3 regions of the Ruegeria sp. D6 genome follow, and region 3 is predicted to be linked to each of the others. Evidence: riboswitches for the same ligand, from Rfam matches in the RefSeq annotation. Region 3 holds a riboswitch; each other region holds the start of a gene.
What was found. A riboswitch is a leader RNA that binds a small molecule or an ion and turns the genes downstream of it on or off. The one in region 3 is predicted to bind cobalamin.
Positions count from the first base shown of each region.

Region 1: another riboswitch for cobalamin. It lies ahead of ACR0A1_RS07695 (DUF1636 family protein); the one in region 3 lies ahead of ACR0A1_RS16240 (hypothetical protein).
Region 2: another riboswitch for cobalamin. It lies ahead of ACR0A1_RS11075 (energy-coupling factor ABC transporter permease); the one in region 3 lies ahead of ACR0A1_RS16240 (hypothetical protein).

Region 1 covers NZ_JBQFPH010000002.1:44,633-49,251, reverse strand. The annotation lists gene cobN (cobaltochelatase subunit CobN) at 1-758, opposite strand, end outside; gene cobW (cobalamin biosynthesis protein CobW) at 764-1,819, opposite strand; gene ACR0A1_RS07695 (DUF1636 family protein) at 1,816-2,196, opposite strand; cobalamin riboswitch at 2,282-2,488, opposite strand; gene ACR0A1_RS07690 (NAD(P)-dependent oxidoreductase) at 2,594-3,580, shown strand; gene ACR0A1_RS07685 (glycosyltransferase family 2 protein) at 3,695-4,619, shown strand, end outside.
Region 2 covers NZ_JBQFPH010000002.1:720,341-724,959, reverse strand. The annotation lists gene ACR0A1_RS11090 (heavy metal translocating P-type ATPase) at 1-1,268, opposite strand, end outside; gene ACR0A1_RS11085 (hypothetical protein) at 1,454-1,726, shown strand; gene ACR0A1_RS11080 (L,D-transpeptidase) at 1,768-2,430, opposite strand; cobalamin riboswitch at 2,646-2,858, shown strand; gene ACR0A1_RS11075 (energy-coupling factor ABC transporter permease) at 2,935-3,618, shown strand; gene ACR0A1_RS11070 (transglutaminase-like cysteine peptidase) at 3,724-4,347, opposite strand.
Region 3 covers NZ_JBQFPH010000005.1:50,695-55,313, forward strand. The annotation lists gene rsgA (ribosome small subunit-dependent GTPase A) at 1-619, shown strand, start outside; gene ACR0A1_RS16235 (alpha/beta hydrolase family protein) at 656-1,513, opposite strand; cobalamin riboswitch at 1,635-1,855, shown strand; gene ACR0A1_RS16240 (hypothetical protein) at 1,947-2,354, shown strand; gene ACR0A1_RS16245 (phosphatase domain-containing protein) at 2,359-2,859, opposite strand; gene ACR0A1_RS16250 (DNA polymerase III subunit gamma/tau) at 3,032-4,619, shown strand, end outside.

The sequences.
Region 1 (4,619 bases), on a different contig from region 3:
TCGCTCAGCCAATCGGCGGCATTTGGTGCTTTGAGCGACGAGGCAAACAGGCCGACGGCCTCAAAACCTCGCGCGCGCAAGCTGCGGATCAGCGCTGCGATTGGGGCTGTGTCCGCCGAGGTCAGATAAGCACGATAGAAGGTTACGATGATACGTTTCGCATCACCGGGCAGAGCGTTTTCTGCAGGGATCACGCCGTGATCTGGGCACCAGGCACCGCATTCGGGGATGGTCTTGGCGCCCATGACCGGACCTGCATACAACCCCGCAGCCAGTGCCATCTGCGCCAGAGCGGCCTGCGCCGCGACCTCACCGCCGGTGTCGCACAGATGCGCCAGCCGCCGCAGGGTCGAGACAGGCAGGGTAGAGTAATCATCCAGCCGCGTATCCTCGCGACCGTCTGCGGGCAGTACGGCCAGTGCAATCCCTTTGGCCTGCGCCAGCGCCAGAACCTGCTGCAAGCCGTAGGCCCAATAGGGCACTCCACCGATCAGACGGATCAGGATGCCCTTTGCGCCCTCCAGTGTCTGCTCGACATAGGTGTCGACTGAGAGGGGATGCTTCAGCGCCGTCAGATTGGCCAGCCGCATCGTTGGCATGCGTCCTTCAGGCCCACCACCACGATGCCATCCCGCCGCGAAAGCGCCAAGGTCACTGTCGGAAAAGGACAGCACCACCAAATCCGCCGGGCTCTGGCCCAGATCGGTCGGGGTCTCGGTTTCTTCGAGCCCATGGCTTTCGCGGAAGACGACGTGCATAGGTCTTACTCGGCAGCCTCGGTTACACCCACGAGGATATCCCGGATCTCGGCCTCTTTGATATCGTCATGCTCGGCAATGACCACAAGGCGCGAGCGACGGTCTTCGCCGGGCTCCCACGGGCGGTCATATTGGTGACGTACGCGCGCACCGACGGCCTGAACCAGTAGGCGCATGGGCTTGCCCTGAACGGCGGCATAGCCTTTGACGCGCAGGATATTCAACTCGTTGGCCAATCGTTCAATCTTGGCGACCAGATCAATCGGATCGGTTTGCTCGGGCAGTTCAACGATGATGCTTTCGAAATCGTCATGCTCGTGATCGTGATGGCCGTCGTGATGGCTGGGACGCGCGTCCATGTCATCCTCGGCCGCGGCTTCTAGACCCAGCACGACGCGGACGTCCACGGCACCCTCAGCCACTTCGACTACGGGCAGGGGGCGGGGCGCTTCGGCGGCGATGATCTCTTTCGCTTTCGCAACGCCTTCCGGGCCAGCCAGATCGGGCTTGGTCAGCAGAATGATGTCGGCGCAGGAAATCTGATCCTCGAACACCTCGGACAAGGGAGTTTCATGATCAATCGAGTCATCTGCCATGCGTTGCGCATCCACCGCCTCGACATTCGGAGCAAACCGACCAGCGGCCACAGCCTCGGCATCGGCCAGAGCAATCACGCCATCGACGGTGATTTTCGAGCGGATATCGGGCCAGTCGAACGCCTTCAGCAGGGGTTTTGGCAGGGCAAGACCGGAGGTTTCGATCAGGATGTGATCGGGGCGCGGCTCTAGTGCCATCAGGGCTTCAATGGTCGGGATGAAATCATCGGCCACGGTGCAGCAGATGCAACCATTGGCCAGTTCCATGATGTTTTCTGCGGGGCAATCAGGAATGGCGCAGGACTTCAGGATATCGCCATCGACGCCGACATCGCCGAATTCGTTGACGACCACCGCCAGACGCTTGCCCTGCGGGTTCTGCATCAGGTGTCGCACCAAAGTGGTTTTGCCCGAGCCCAAAAAGCCGGTGATCACAGTGACGGGGAGTTTCTCAAGATTGCTCATTTCAGGGCTCCAATCGGGGGAATGCGGGCCGCACAGTTTTTGCGGAAATGTTCAGGACGTTCACGCCATTTGACCAAACCGTCCTCGGTGGCGAGGTATTTGGCTGCGCCTTCGACGATGGTTTCAACATGGTCGATCTCGTTCAGATGCTCATACACGAAAGTCCAGCGATCCGGTCCTCCGCGTAGCACGATCGAGCAGCCTTCATCGCAATTCGACAGGCATTCCACAGCTTTCAAGGTAATGCCTTCGGGCAGGCTCGCCTTTTCAAGCGCCTTGTGAAGCAACGTGCCGGGGCGCTGGGCGTCATCCTCGACAGGCAGCCCGCGACGGCAGGTAGTGCAAACCAGCAGTTCGACCGGTGCGGTCTCGGTCATGTCTCTCATCCCCCCAAATCCTCTTCGTGGGGGACGGGGTTTCATGCGGGCCGATCACAGCCCCACACCGGAACACCCCGTCCGGTTTCATCTTCGGGCGTTGGCAGGTCTCCCGGCTTGCGGATGTCAGAGGAGGCCTCTGTCGGATGTCCCGCCTTCCCGGCCATACTGCCAGTGGCTTTGGGCACCCTCTCCGGTCACGGTCGCGGGGGCGGCTGCGTTTGACGGCAAAAACCGCTGACGCATTCCCTTTTCATCTGCTCTCGCAGACACCAACGAAAGGGACATGCGGCAGGGCAGGGTTGCTTGTCAAGCGAGTCGCGCCGATCCGTGAAAAAGCGGATAAAAAGCGACCTGTCGGGGTCGCTGGGCGGCATGATACTTCTGCAACGACGTGCTGGCATGGCAGCAAGATGCGAACAGGAGGATACCGCGCATGAAAGTAGGGTTTATCGGGCTGGGGAATGTAGGGGGCAAGCTATCTGGATCGCTGCTACGAAACGGTATCGATCTGACGGTTCATGACCTGAACCCGGATCTGGTGACCGAATTCGTCGCCAAGGGTGCCAAAGCCGCCAAAAGCCCGGCGCAACTGATGCGCGATTGCGATGCTGTTATAACCTGTTTGCCTTCTCCTGCGGCCTCGGATGCGGTGATGCAGGAAATGTTGCCAGAGGTCGGCCCTGGCAAAATCTGGATGGAAATGTCGACCACCGACGAAGCCGAAGTCAAACGCCTTGGCGCAATGGTCATCGAACGAGGCGGCGCAGCGGTGGATTGCCCGGTTTCGGGCGGATGTCACCGGGCAGCGACGGGTAATATCTCGATCTTCGCAGGCTGTGATCGTGAGACTTTTGAACGTATCCTGCCATTCCTGACCACCATGGGGCGGCGCATTTTGCACACGGGCGATCTGGGCTCGGCCTCTGTTCTGAAGGTGTTGACCAATTATCTGGCTACCGCCAACCTGATCACCTGCGCCGAGGCATTGGTGACAGCCAAGGCCGCCGGCATGGACCTTGGAACCACCTATGAGGCGATCAAGATATCGTCAGGCACATCCTTCGTGCACGAGACCGAAAGTCAGGTCATCCTGAACGGCTCGCGCGATATTTCCTTCACCATGGACCTGGTGAAAAAAGATATCGGTCTGTTTCAGGAGGTCGCCGACCGTGCCGGAGTTCCCCTTGAGATAAACCCATTGATGATCAAGATTTTCGAAGATGGCATCGCGCGATATGGTGAGCGTGAACTGTCCCCGAACATCATCAGGCGGCTAGAGGACGCGACCGGACTGGAGATCCAAGCGCCAGGGTTCCCAACCGAGATGCTGGACGACGAGCCAGAAGAACCGGGTTATGAGGTGATCCCGCAGAATCGGTAGATCGATTAATCGGCAAGCATTGCGGCTGTCTGGCGACCTGGTTGGACAAAATTCTGGTGCTATTCTAAATAGGTCGACAGGAGTCCGACACCGGCACAGGCAAGAGAACAACTTATGACGAATGAGACCTTTCTCATCGTAACAACGATGAAAAACGAAGGGCCTTTCATGATCGATTGGGTGGCCTACAACCACGCAATCGGTTTTGATGACATTCTGATTTATACCAATGATTGCGCTGATGGTACCGATGCCATGGGCGAACGGTTGCAAGTGCTTGGCTGGGCTCACCACGAACGAAACAGGCTGGGTCCGCGCGCCGCGCCGCAGGTTCGTGCATTTTCGCTTGCGCGGAATCACCCAAGCTATCTGTCATCGGATTGGATACTCAGTTTGGATGTGGACGAGTATATCAATATCCGTTTGCCCAATAGTGATATAAGAAGCCTCGTTGAGGCCAGCGGCGTGGCGGACGCGATCTCGATCTGCTGGCGCATGTTCGGAAACGCAGGTCAGAACGATTTCGTTGATCGACCTGTACCTGAGACTTTCTTTCTGGCCGCCACGGAAGACGGCTATCCGCATCACCGGACCAAAGGGTTCAAAACGCTGTTCCGCAACAATGGGAAATTCAGCCGTTTTCGCGCCCATCGTCCCAGGATCAATCCAGAAGATGCACCGAACCCTGACGCGCCATACGAAGGGGTGTTGTGGCGGGATTCGGGCGGGAACCTCTACCCAGCAGACCAAGTGAAATGGAAAGCATGGCGTGGTTTCAGCCATGAATTCGCGCGCATTCATCATTATGCTGTGCGCAGCACTGATAGCTTTTTGGTCAAGCGCGACCGTGGGCGCACCAATCATGTGGGGCAGGATCAAGGGCTCAAATACTGGCTCATGATGAACCACAATGATGTTGAGGATCGCTCAATTCTGGAACACATGCCGGCTATGCACGACATCAAATCTGAGATGATGGCAGATCCGCAATTGGCAGACCTCCATCACCAAGCATGTGAGTGGCACAGGTCGAAAGCCG
Region 2 (4,619 bases), on a different contig from region 3:
GTCAAAGCCGCAACGATTGAAACCGGTGTGGAAATGACGAGCGCACAGGGGCAGGCGATAACCAGCAGAACAAGTGCATTGTAAAACCAGAAGCCCCACGATGCGCCAAATACAAGCGGTGGGATCAGGGCGATGGCCACTGCGACGACCATAACGATGGGCGTATAAATCCGCGCAAATTTTGTAACCCACTGCTCAACCGGCGCACGGCGAGCATGAGCATCACCGACCATCCGGATGATCTTGGCAAGCACGGTGTCTGACGCTGTTTTCGTCGCACGTATTTTGAGGGTGCCTTCACCATTGATTGTGCCGGCATAGACCTCATCACCCAGCTCTTTGGGAATCAGCGCGCTTTCACCTGTGATTGGAGCCTGGTCAACGGCACCGGCCCCTTCGATGACTTCCCCGTCAAGTGGAATGCGATCCCCACCGCGAACGATGAAGCTGTCACCGACAAAGACATCCGCCGCCGGGACCGTTGCCTCAGAACCGTCAGCACGAACCAGCCGAACCGTCGGGGGGGCCAGATCAAGCAGCGCGGATACCGCGTTCCGAGCACGTCCGACACTCCAGCTTTCCAGATAAAGAGAGAGCGAGAAGAAAAATGCTACAGTTGCGGCTTCAAAAAACTCACCCAGAGCGATGGCACCAGCGACGGCAACAACCATCAAAAGGTTCATATCCGGCGAAAGTCGACGCGCCGAAGACCAGGCCTTAGGGGCCACCAGCCAGACGCCAAACAAGATCGCGACCGCGAACAAAGCTGCCTCGGGCAAAGGCATCGGAACCTCACCATGTCCCGAAAACAGCCCGAGCGCACCGCCCATGCCTGTTTCGAAAATGTGCCAGCCAAAACCCGCTGCCCAAAACCCTCCGCTGAGGGTGGTGAACTGCCGCTGACGCGCGATATGCGCCGCCTGGTCCTGAGCGGCATTTCCGTCATCCCATGGTTTGGCGGTCATACCAGTACTGGCAACCAGCAGCATGACATCTTCGTCAGATATCTTGGCAGCACTTTCAAGAAGCGTCATTCGACCGTTGATGACATCAAATGCGAGATGCTCTTCACCACCAACTTTCGGGCCGATAACCCGGTTCAGGATCGCAACCTCTTCGGCGCAATCAAGGCCAGAGACCTGAAAGCTTCTGCCACCTTCAGGAATTGGACCGGCGGGGGCGATGTCGCCACACCCGCCGCTACCGCATGCGTGGTGACCATGTTTGTTTCCGTGGCCATGGTCGTGGCTATGGGTATCGGATGACATGATTGGACCTCAAGAATCTCTATGGTCCTTTGTAAATAGTTCCTACAGTAACTAGAGCTTCAATACCTTTTATTTTTTTTCATCCGGGTTCTTTGCCTGCGATATTGTTAGTTCATTTCGTCTTGCGGGCCGGCCGTGTGGATGCAATCTAATTGCAGATGACGCAAAAAATTTGGAACAGATCAATGCAGAAACGGATCGCAATTACCATCACGTTAGTCTCGATTACGGCTGGTTGCTCAGCCCAGTTCACTGGGGCCAAAAGCAAAGCACTTGAACCAGGCAACGTGCCAGATTCGGTCGTAGCGCTGGCAGGGCCGGCGCAGGATTTGACCACAGCGCGCCTCCTGCCCGAAGACAATTGCTTTTGGTATGAGCACAGCGGACCCGTCGAGACGACATTGGTACCATTGCGCGCGACGAATGGCGCTCCGATCTGCATTGCGCGCGACGCCTGATCGAAATGAGGGCAGCGACGTCCATGTACGCTGCCCAATATTCATGAGCGGGCTGTGACGCTATCTTCGGCAGAGTATAGGAAAGCGGTCGAGCCGGTTTTCACGTTTGGGTAGAGGTCATTGATATGAGCCATGATCATTCGCACACATCCAGAACTTGCGCGACCGCCGATGCTTCTTGGCTCAGGCGTGCCGTGAATTCTGAGATATGTGTCTCGGTCTCCAACGTATAGATAAAGGGCACGAGAGCCGAGAGCATTATTCGGCCCGGGCTCCATGCCATTCCGGAATTCCGCGTATTCGGGGTTGCGCTCGATCATTGAAGCGGTTGGTGTCCAGTGTGGCCATTCGACCTTTCGGCGGATAACATAGGTGCCGGGCTCGTAAAGATTCCCACGCGCGATCGCTACGCCATAGCGCATTGCGGTCCCGCCTTCTTCGATATGATAGAGATAGCGCGCGACGGCATCCACATGGATGTCACCTGGAACCAAACCATCATTTGCCGCGACGCGTCTTGGTAAAAAACGGTCATGAACACCCCACGGATTTGAGGTCATTGGATCGTAACCAATTGGCGTGACCTGACTGTCCCAATAGGTCTTCTGCGATGCGGTTGGCCAGGTTTTGGCGATCAATGGACTGGCCGCAGACGCCGAGAACAGCGCTGTGGTGGATTGAATGAAATGGCGCCTTGTAAGCATAGGTCTCGTCCTGGTTCACAAGTTTAACGTATTTGGATCGCACTATCGCGAATTAATCCGAATCTTAAAGCCTCTAGCAGCTAGAGCTTCAAGAGGTTTCAGGTAACGCTTGGTTTACCCTGTCGATCAAGTGACCGGTTGCGTGAATCCTGCTTCGGTCGAGTTTACATTGGAATAGGTCGCAAAGACAATTGACACAGGCGAAGCCGCCATTGTAGCGGTGAATTGTTTTCGGTTCCTGATGGCTGAAGCCAAAAGGATTAAAAGGGAATACGGTTCGGTGTTTTCAATGGCGCCAATTCCGTAACTGCCCCCGCAACTGTGAGCGGAGAGCGATGCCAAGACACCACTGGTTCGTAATGGAACCGGGAAGGTTGGCGGAGCGAGCACCCGCGAGTCAGGAGACCTGCCGTAAAGCGCCGGGCTATGCCCAGACTGAACCTGTCGGCCTTACGGTCGATTCAACCTGACAAGCCGCCGGGTGAGGCGGTAGGGAGAAAGAACATGCATATCGAACCGGGCATCGTGAATGGTGCCAAAATCGCGCTTTCCTATGTTACCGCCGCAGGTGCGGCTATTTACGCAGCGAAAGAAACGTTTTCCACATTGCGTGCGAATGGACCTGCATCTTTTGTTATGCGCTCGGTGCTCGCCACCGTTGGGGTTTTCCTTTTCTTCGAAGTCCTGCCGCATTTCCCGGTTGGTGTCTCTGAAGTCCACTTCATCCTGGGGTCGACGCTGTTTCTGCTTCTCGGTGCTGCACCCGCGGCTTTTGGATTGGCAGCTGGTCTCCTGATTCAGGGTGTGTTTTTTGCCCCGTTCGATCTTCCGCAGTACTTCATCAACCTGACCACTCTGCTGGTGCCGCTATTTGCGCTACAAGCACTGGCCAGCCGCATCATCGCACCCGGCACAGCATATGTTGACCTCAAATATGGCCAAGCTCTTGCCCTAAGTGCGACGTATCAGGGAGGAGTAGTCGCATGGGTTGGGTTCTGGGCCTTCTACGGCCAGGGTTTCGGCGCAGAAACCATGGCGTCGGTTCTGTCCTTTGGCGGTGCTTATATGCTGGTAATTGTCATTGAGCCGATTGCTGATCTGGCAGTGCTTGCGGCAGCCAAGGCGATGCGCGGTTTGAACACTACAGGTCTGGTGACTCCGCGTTTGTACAACGCTGCGAAAGCTTGACCAAAGTTTGAAGCGGTGTCCTAAACTTGGGTTGCTGCGAAACAACCAGTAGCCGCAGGACCAAAATTTTATTGTGGCGCGTCTCTAGGGCGCGCCACATTGTTTTTAGCCGCTAGAAACCTGTACCCAACGATCAGGGTGATTTGGGTCCTGTATTCGTAGGAAAAGATACCTCGTTTCCTTCCACGATTTGATCCTGTTGGTGACATTGTCCAGAATCAAATCGCCTTCACTCGAGCGATAAACTAAAACTGCATGGCCACTGCGATTGGTGTCTAAGACAGTCGCAATAAGTAGCTTCGTAGGATCCAAGCCGTTCTGCATTAGTTCAAACTTCTTTTGCAAAGCGAAATCTTCGCAATCCCCTGACCCCTGCATTGGTAGTGTCCAGTATTCCTTTGTCCCGTATTGGTTTTGATCCGAAACGGCGCGGATCCTCCGATTGACGCGCAAGTTAATCGCTTTAACGATCTGTTTCTCCCGCGCTTCTGGCAGACCAGAAGTACGAGTATTCGCGCACGCCCACGAATAATCTTTGCAGAGTGATTTGGCACCCGATGGCGCCTGAACCTCTCTATCTAGTTTGATCCAGGGAAGCTCAGAAGCTTGCAATGAAGCGGCGGAGACAAGGTAGCTGCATATGATACAGGCCAACGATAGATAAACTGGTAACCTTTCCGAGATTTTTTTCTGAGCGGAAGTAGGTTTTGTCATATCTGCTTTCCCCATACTCGTTTCTCCTGGGTATCTGAAGCTACCGAGCCAAGAGAACTCTATTTCAATCTTTTATGTTCATCGACGCATTACAACAGCTTATTCAATTTAAAATGCAGAGCAGCAAAGTTCGCGAGCGCGCAGTTTTTAGTCGTGATTGTGTGCGTGAGCTTAATTGAGATTCTTGCAGCGGCATAGAAGAAAGCCGGCTAGTAGTTCTGGGTTAGAAACGCTTGAGGTTTGGGACGGATTTGGATGACGCGTCAAGCTGAACATCTTTGTGCAAT
Region 3 (4,619 bases):
CAAGTCGGACATGTGCGATGATCCGAGCCTTTATGTAGATCAGGCCCAATCGCTCGCCCCGTTTCTGACGATACTTGCGGTCAACGCGCTGGATCACGGCGATCTCGAACAAGTTCTGTCGTGGTGTCCGAAAGGACAAACCAGCACCTTGCTTGGATCATCCGGCGTTGGGAAAACGACGCTCGCCAACGGGATGACGGGGCAGGATCAGGCCACCGCAGGTATCCGTGAAGATGATGCGCGCGGCAGGCACACAACAACTGCACGCGCCTTGCATCGCATGCGCAATGGCGGCTGGCTGATCGATACGCCCGGCATGCGCGCGTTGCGTCTGCTGGATGCGCAGGAGGGGTTGGATGAGGTATTTTCGGACATCTCAGACCTCAGCCTGGATTGCCGCTTCTCGGATTGTCAGCACGAGACCGAGCCCGAATGTGCGGTGCAGGCGGCAATCGACGCTGGTACGCTTGATCCCGCGCGGCTGGACCGCTGGCGCAAGCTGCGGCGCGAAGACCAACACAATTCCGCTTCGGTGGCGCAGGCCCGCGCCCGCGACAAGGCGTTCGGCAAGATGGTGCGCAGCGTGATGCACGAGAAAAAATCCCGTAAAGGGCTATAACGAAGCTGGGCACCGACCTACCGGTGCCCAGCGCTATCAGGCGATCAGTCTAGGCCAGACTGCCGCATTCCGTCTTGCGAATGCACCGATATGGCCGATCTTGGACACTCCGAATTCGCTTGGTGCAAGCAGATGGCGCCCGGCTTTGGGTCCATAGAGATCGGCAAGACGCCAGACAGCATCCGGCGGCACCATTTCATCATCTGCGAAGGTAAACAGATCGACACGTTTGCCCAAGTCTTTCCAGCGGGCGGCGGGCAGTGTCGTGCCGATCTCTGGCACATAGCTTTTGGGGGCGGTGCACCATTTGCGCCATTGCCAATAGACTTGGGCAGGCAGGTCCGATCCAAACCCGACCAACCGCCCGGGCAGGTAGCCAAGCGCCTTGACCACCAGCGGCGCGTGACCATACCAGAACAACGCCGCCAAAGCGCGATAAGGCCAAGGGTGATCCGCCAGCGTTACCAGACCCGAACAGACACAGATCATCCTGTCGATCTGATCGATATCGGGTTGGATCGGGCCAAACATTCCGCCCAAGGAATGACCGATGCTCCATAGCTTGGCCTGCGGAAACCGTCGGCGCATCTCGGCCCGGGCGGATGGAATGTCGATCAACGCCCAATCGGCCATGGTGACATTTGACCGCTTTTGCGAACCCACCAAAGAGTGACCAAAATCCCGGTAATCGTAAGTCAGGCAGGCCATGCCCTGTTCTTCGGCGAGCCATCGGGCGAAGTACTGATAGTAATCCCTCGGCACCCCAGTCGCACCGTTTATGACGACCACCTTTTCGGGGTCGGCAACCGGACGGTAAAGCCGCGCCGACAACATTGCCGGGCCGGACGGGATTTGAAAATCCTCGGTCACAACCGCCTGCTGCGTGTCCAACATGGTGCCCTCCAATACCGACTGAACTGATCAGTTCACCCGAAGCGCCTCAAGTCAAGGTTGACGTGACTGGACCATACGTCACTTGCCTGACGCAATCTTCTTGACTCGGGCACGGCGCAGCCGCTAGCCATGTCGCGATGGTTCTCGCGCCCAATCGGGCCGGGATGAAAAGGGAACACGGTGCGGTTCTGCCCGGATAAATCCGGAAAGAACCTAGTCCGAGACTGCCCCCGCAACTGTAAGCGGAGAGCAATGCCGAGATACCACTGGCCTTGAAGGCTGGGAAGGTCGGCAAAGCGATGACCCGCAAGTCAGGAGACCTGCCATCGGATGTAGAACCGAAACTCGGGCGGGGTGTCCGGGACGGGTTTGATCGTGCTCCGCAACGACCAACCTGTGCCACGCCCGCGCCTTGCGCGCGGAGGGCGCATTGATGATCTGGAAGACCAAAACACACGAATTCGCGGCGACCGTGTGCCAACGTACTGGCGCACCCTGCCCCGCATTGGCACAGATGGCGCGGGCTCTGACGCAGACCATGTCCGCCACAAAACCGGTCACGAAAACTGAGTTTGAGATTGAAGGCACCATAGATCTGTCGCACTGCCCGGAAGGATGCACCGCCCGCTTTCGCGCCCAATGCGACCAGATACGTGTATTCTGCGGAACCGATCCTGAAATCGATACCGGCCGGCTGGATGACTACGCAGACATGATGTTCGGAACCGAGTACCGCAGCCTACCCGCAGACCTGCTAAGGAATCCGCCTTGCGCCATGCTTGAGGCTTCGCTTCTGGTGCAGCACAACGGTGGCGAAATCTCGCCACATGTTGGTGTCTAAGCCGTCAAACGGCTTGAACACGGGCCGGTTCAACGGCCCAAAGCATCTGGGCATTTGTCTCGACTGCGCAAGGACGCACCGTACGCAATCGCTTCAATGCCGCCTCAGGCCGTTCACCGCATTCAACCATCAGACGCAGAACCACCATCCCGGATCGGCCACAGCCACCACGGCAATGCACTAGCACACGGCCACCACCTGACAACGCCTGACGTGCGGTCGCACCAACGCGGGGCCAGCGGTCCAAAATCTCTTTGGGTGGCGTGCCAAAATCTTCGATCGGCAAATGCACCCATCTGCTGGCACGCCCCTGAATATCAGCGCCAAAATTCCGCGCACCATCCTGAATCATCTCGACCTCAGTCGTCATCGAGATCACAAGTCCCGGCTTCCAGTCTGCTATAAGATCGAGGTCTTCGGTATAAGTGCCTCCGCGCCCGGGCATCGATGACAAGGCCAAGGTGCCTCCGCCAACCTGCAACGCATAAACCACCAGTTGCGACATAATCTCCCCCCAAACAAACTTCACCCAACAACATACTGGTCCAGTAAATAGAATAGAGTGGATTTTAGCCGCATACCCACGCATTCCAAAATGAAAATCGTCCCGGCCGGCTGTGGACGCGGGCGGCGGGGGCCTCTACGCTGCGGCGTAACGCGAATCCGACAGAGCAGACATGACCGAGACGCCCAGCCCCGCCTACAAGGTTCTTGCCCGCAAATACCGCCCCGAAACCTTTGCCGATCTAGTCGGTCAGGACGCCATGGTGCGCACTCTGAAAAACGCCTTCGAGGCGGACCGGATCGCGCAGGCCTTCATCATGACCGGCATCCGCGGTACCGGCAAGACGACGACCGCTCGGATCATAGCCAAGGGTATGAACTGCATCGGTCCCGATGGCAGCGGCGGCCCTACCACCGAACCCTGCGGTCAATGTGAACACTGCGTAGCCATCATGGAGGGCCGCCATGTCGATGTGATGGAGATGGACGCCGCCAGCCGCACCGGTGTCAATGACATCCGCGAGATCATCGACAGCGTCCGCTATCGCGCTGCGTCCGCGCGCTACAAGATCTATATCATCGACGAGGTTCACATGCTGTCGACCAGCGCTTTCAACGCGCTGCTCAAGACGCTGGAAGAACCCCCCGAACACGTGAAGTTCATCTTTGCCACCACCGAGATTCGCAAGGTCCCGGTGACCGTCTTGTCCCGTTGCCAGCGCTTTGATCTGCGCCGGATCGAGCCGGAGGATATGATCGGACTGCTTCGCAAAATTGCAGGTGCCGAAGGGGCACAGATTGCCGAGGATGCGTTATCGTTGATCACCCGGGCCGCCGAGGGATCGGCGCGCGATGCGACCTCACTGCTGGATCAGGCGATCTCGCACGGGGCCGGTGAAACCAGCGCGGATCAGGTGCGCGCGATGCTGGGGCTGGCCGATCGGGGCCGGGTGCTGGATCTGATGGATATGATCCTGCGCGGCGATGCTGCAGGCGCGTTGACCGAGCTGAGCGGGCAATATGCCGAAGGGGCTGATCCGCTCGCCGTCTTACGCGATCTGGCTGAAATCACGCATTGGGTTTCGGTGGTCAAGATCACCCCGGATGCCGCCGAAGATCCCACCGTTTCCCCCGACGAACGCGCCCGAGGTCAACAAATGGCCGAGGCTCTGCCCATGCGAGTCCTTACACGCATGTGGCAAATGCTGCTGAAAGCGCTCGAGGAAGTTTCCGCCGCACCCAACGCAATGATGGCTGCGGAAATGGCCGTGATCCGCCTGACCCATGTGGCCGACTTGCCTAGCCCGGAGGAGCTGATCAAGCGTCTGCAAGATACGCCTCCGCCGCCCAATGGTGGCCCCGGCAAGGGAATCGGTGCGCCGGGACATGCTCCTGCCGCGCCACAGGCTGTGGCCCGATCGGCCTATGCCGCATCGGGAATCGGCGGCAACGCAGGCGGGCCAACGGCCGCGCTGGCCCAGGATGTGCAGGCAGCGCTGGCACGCTATCCAACATTTGAACATGTGGTCGAACTGATCCGAGCCAACCGGGATGTGAAGTTGTTGGTCGAGGTCGAAAACGGCGTGCGTCTGGTATCCTACCAACCGGGCAGGATCGAGTTCGCCCCAACCGACAACGCCCCGACCGACCTGTCACAACGATTGGGCGCGTCGCTGCAGCGTTGGACGGGCAACCGGTGGGCCGTTTCTATTGTCGCTGAGGGCAACGCACCGACCATTGCCGAGGTACGGGACGCTGCAG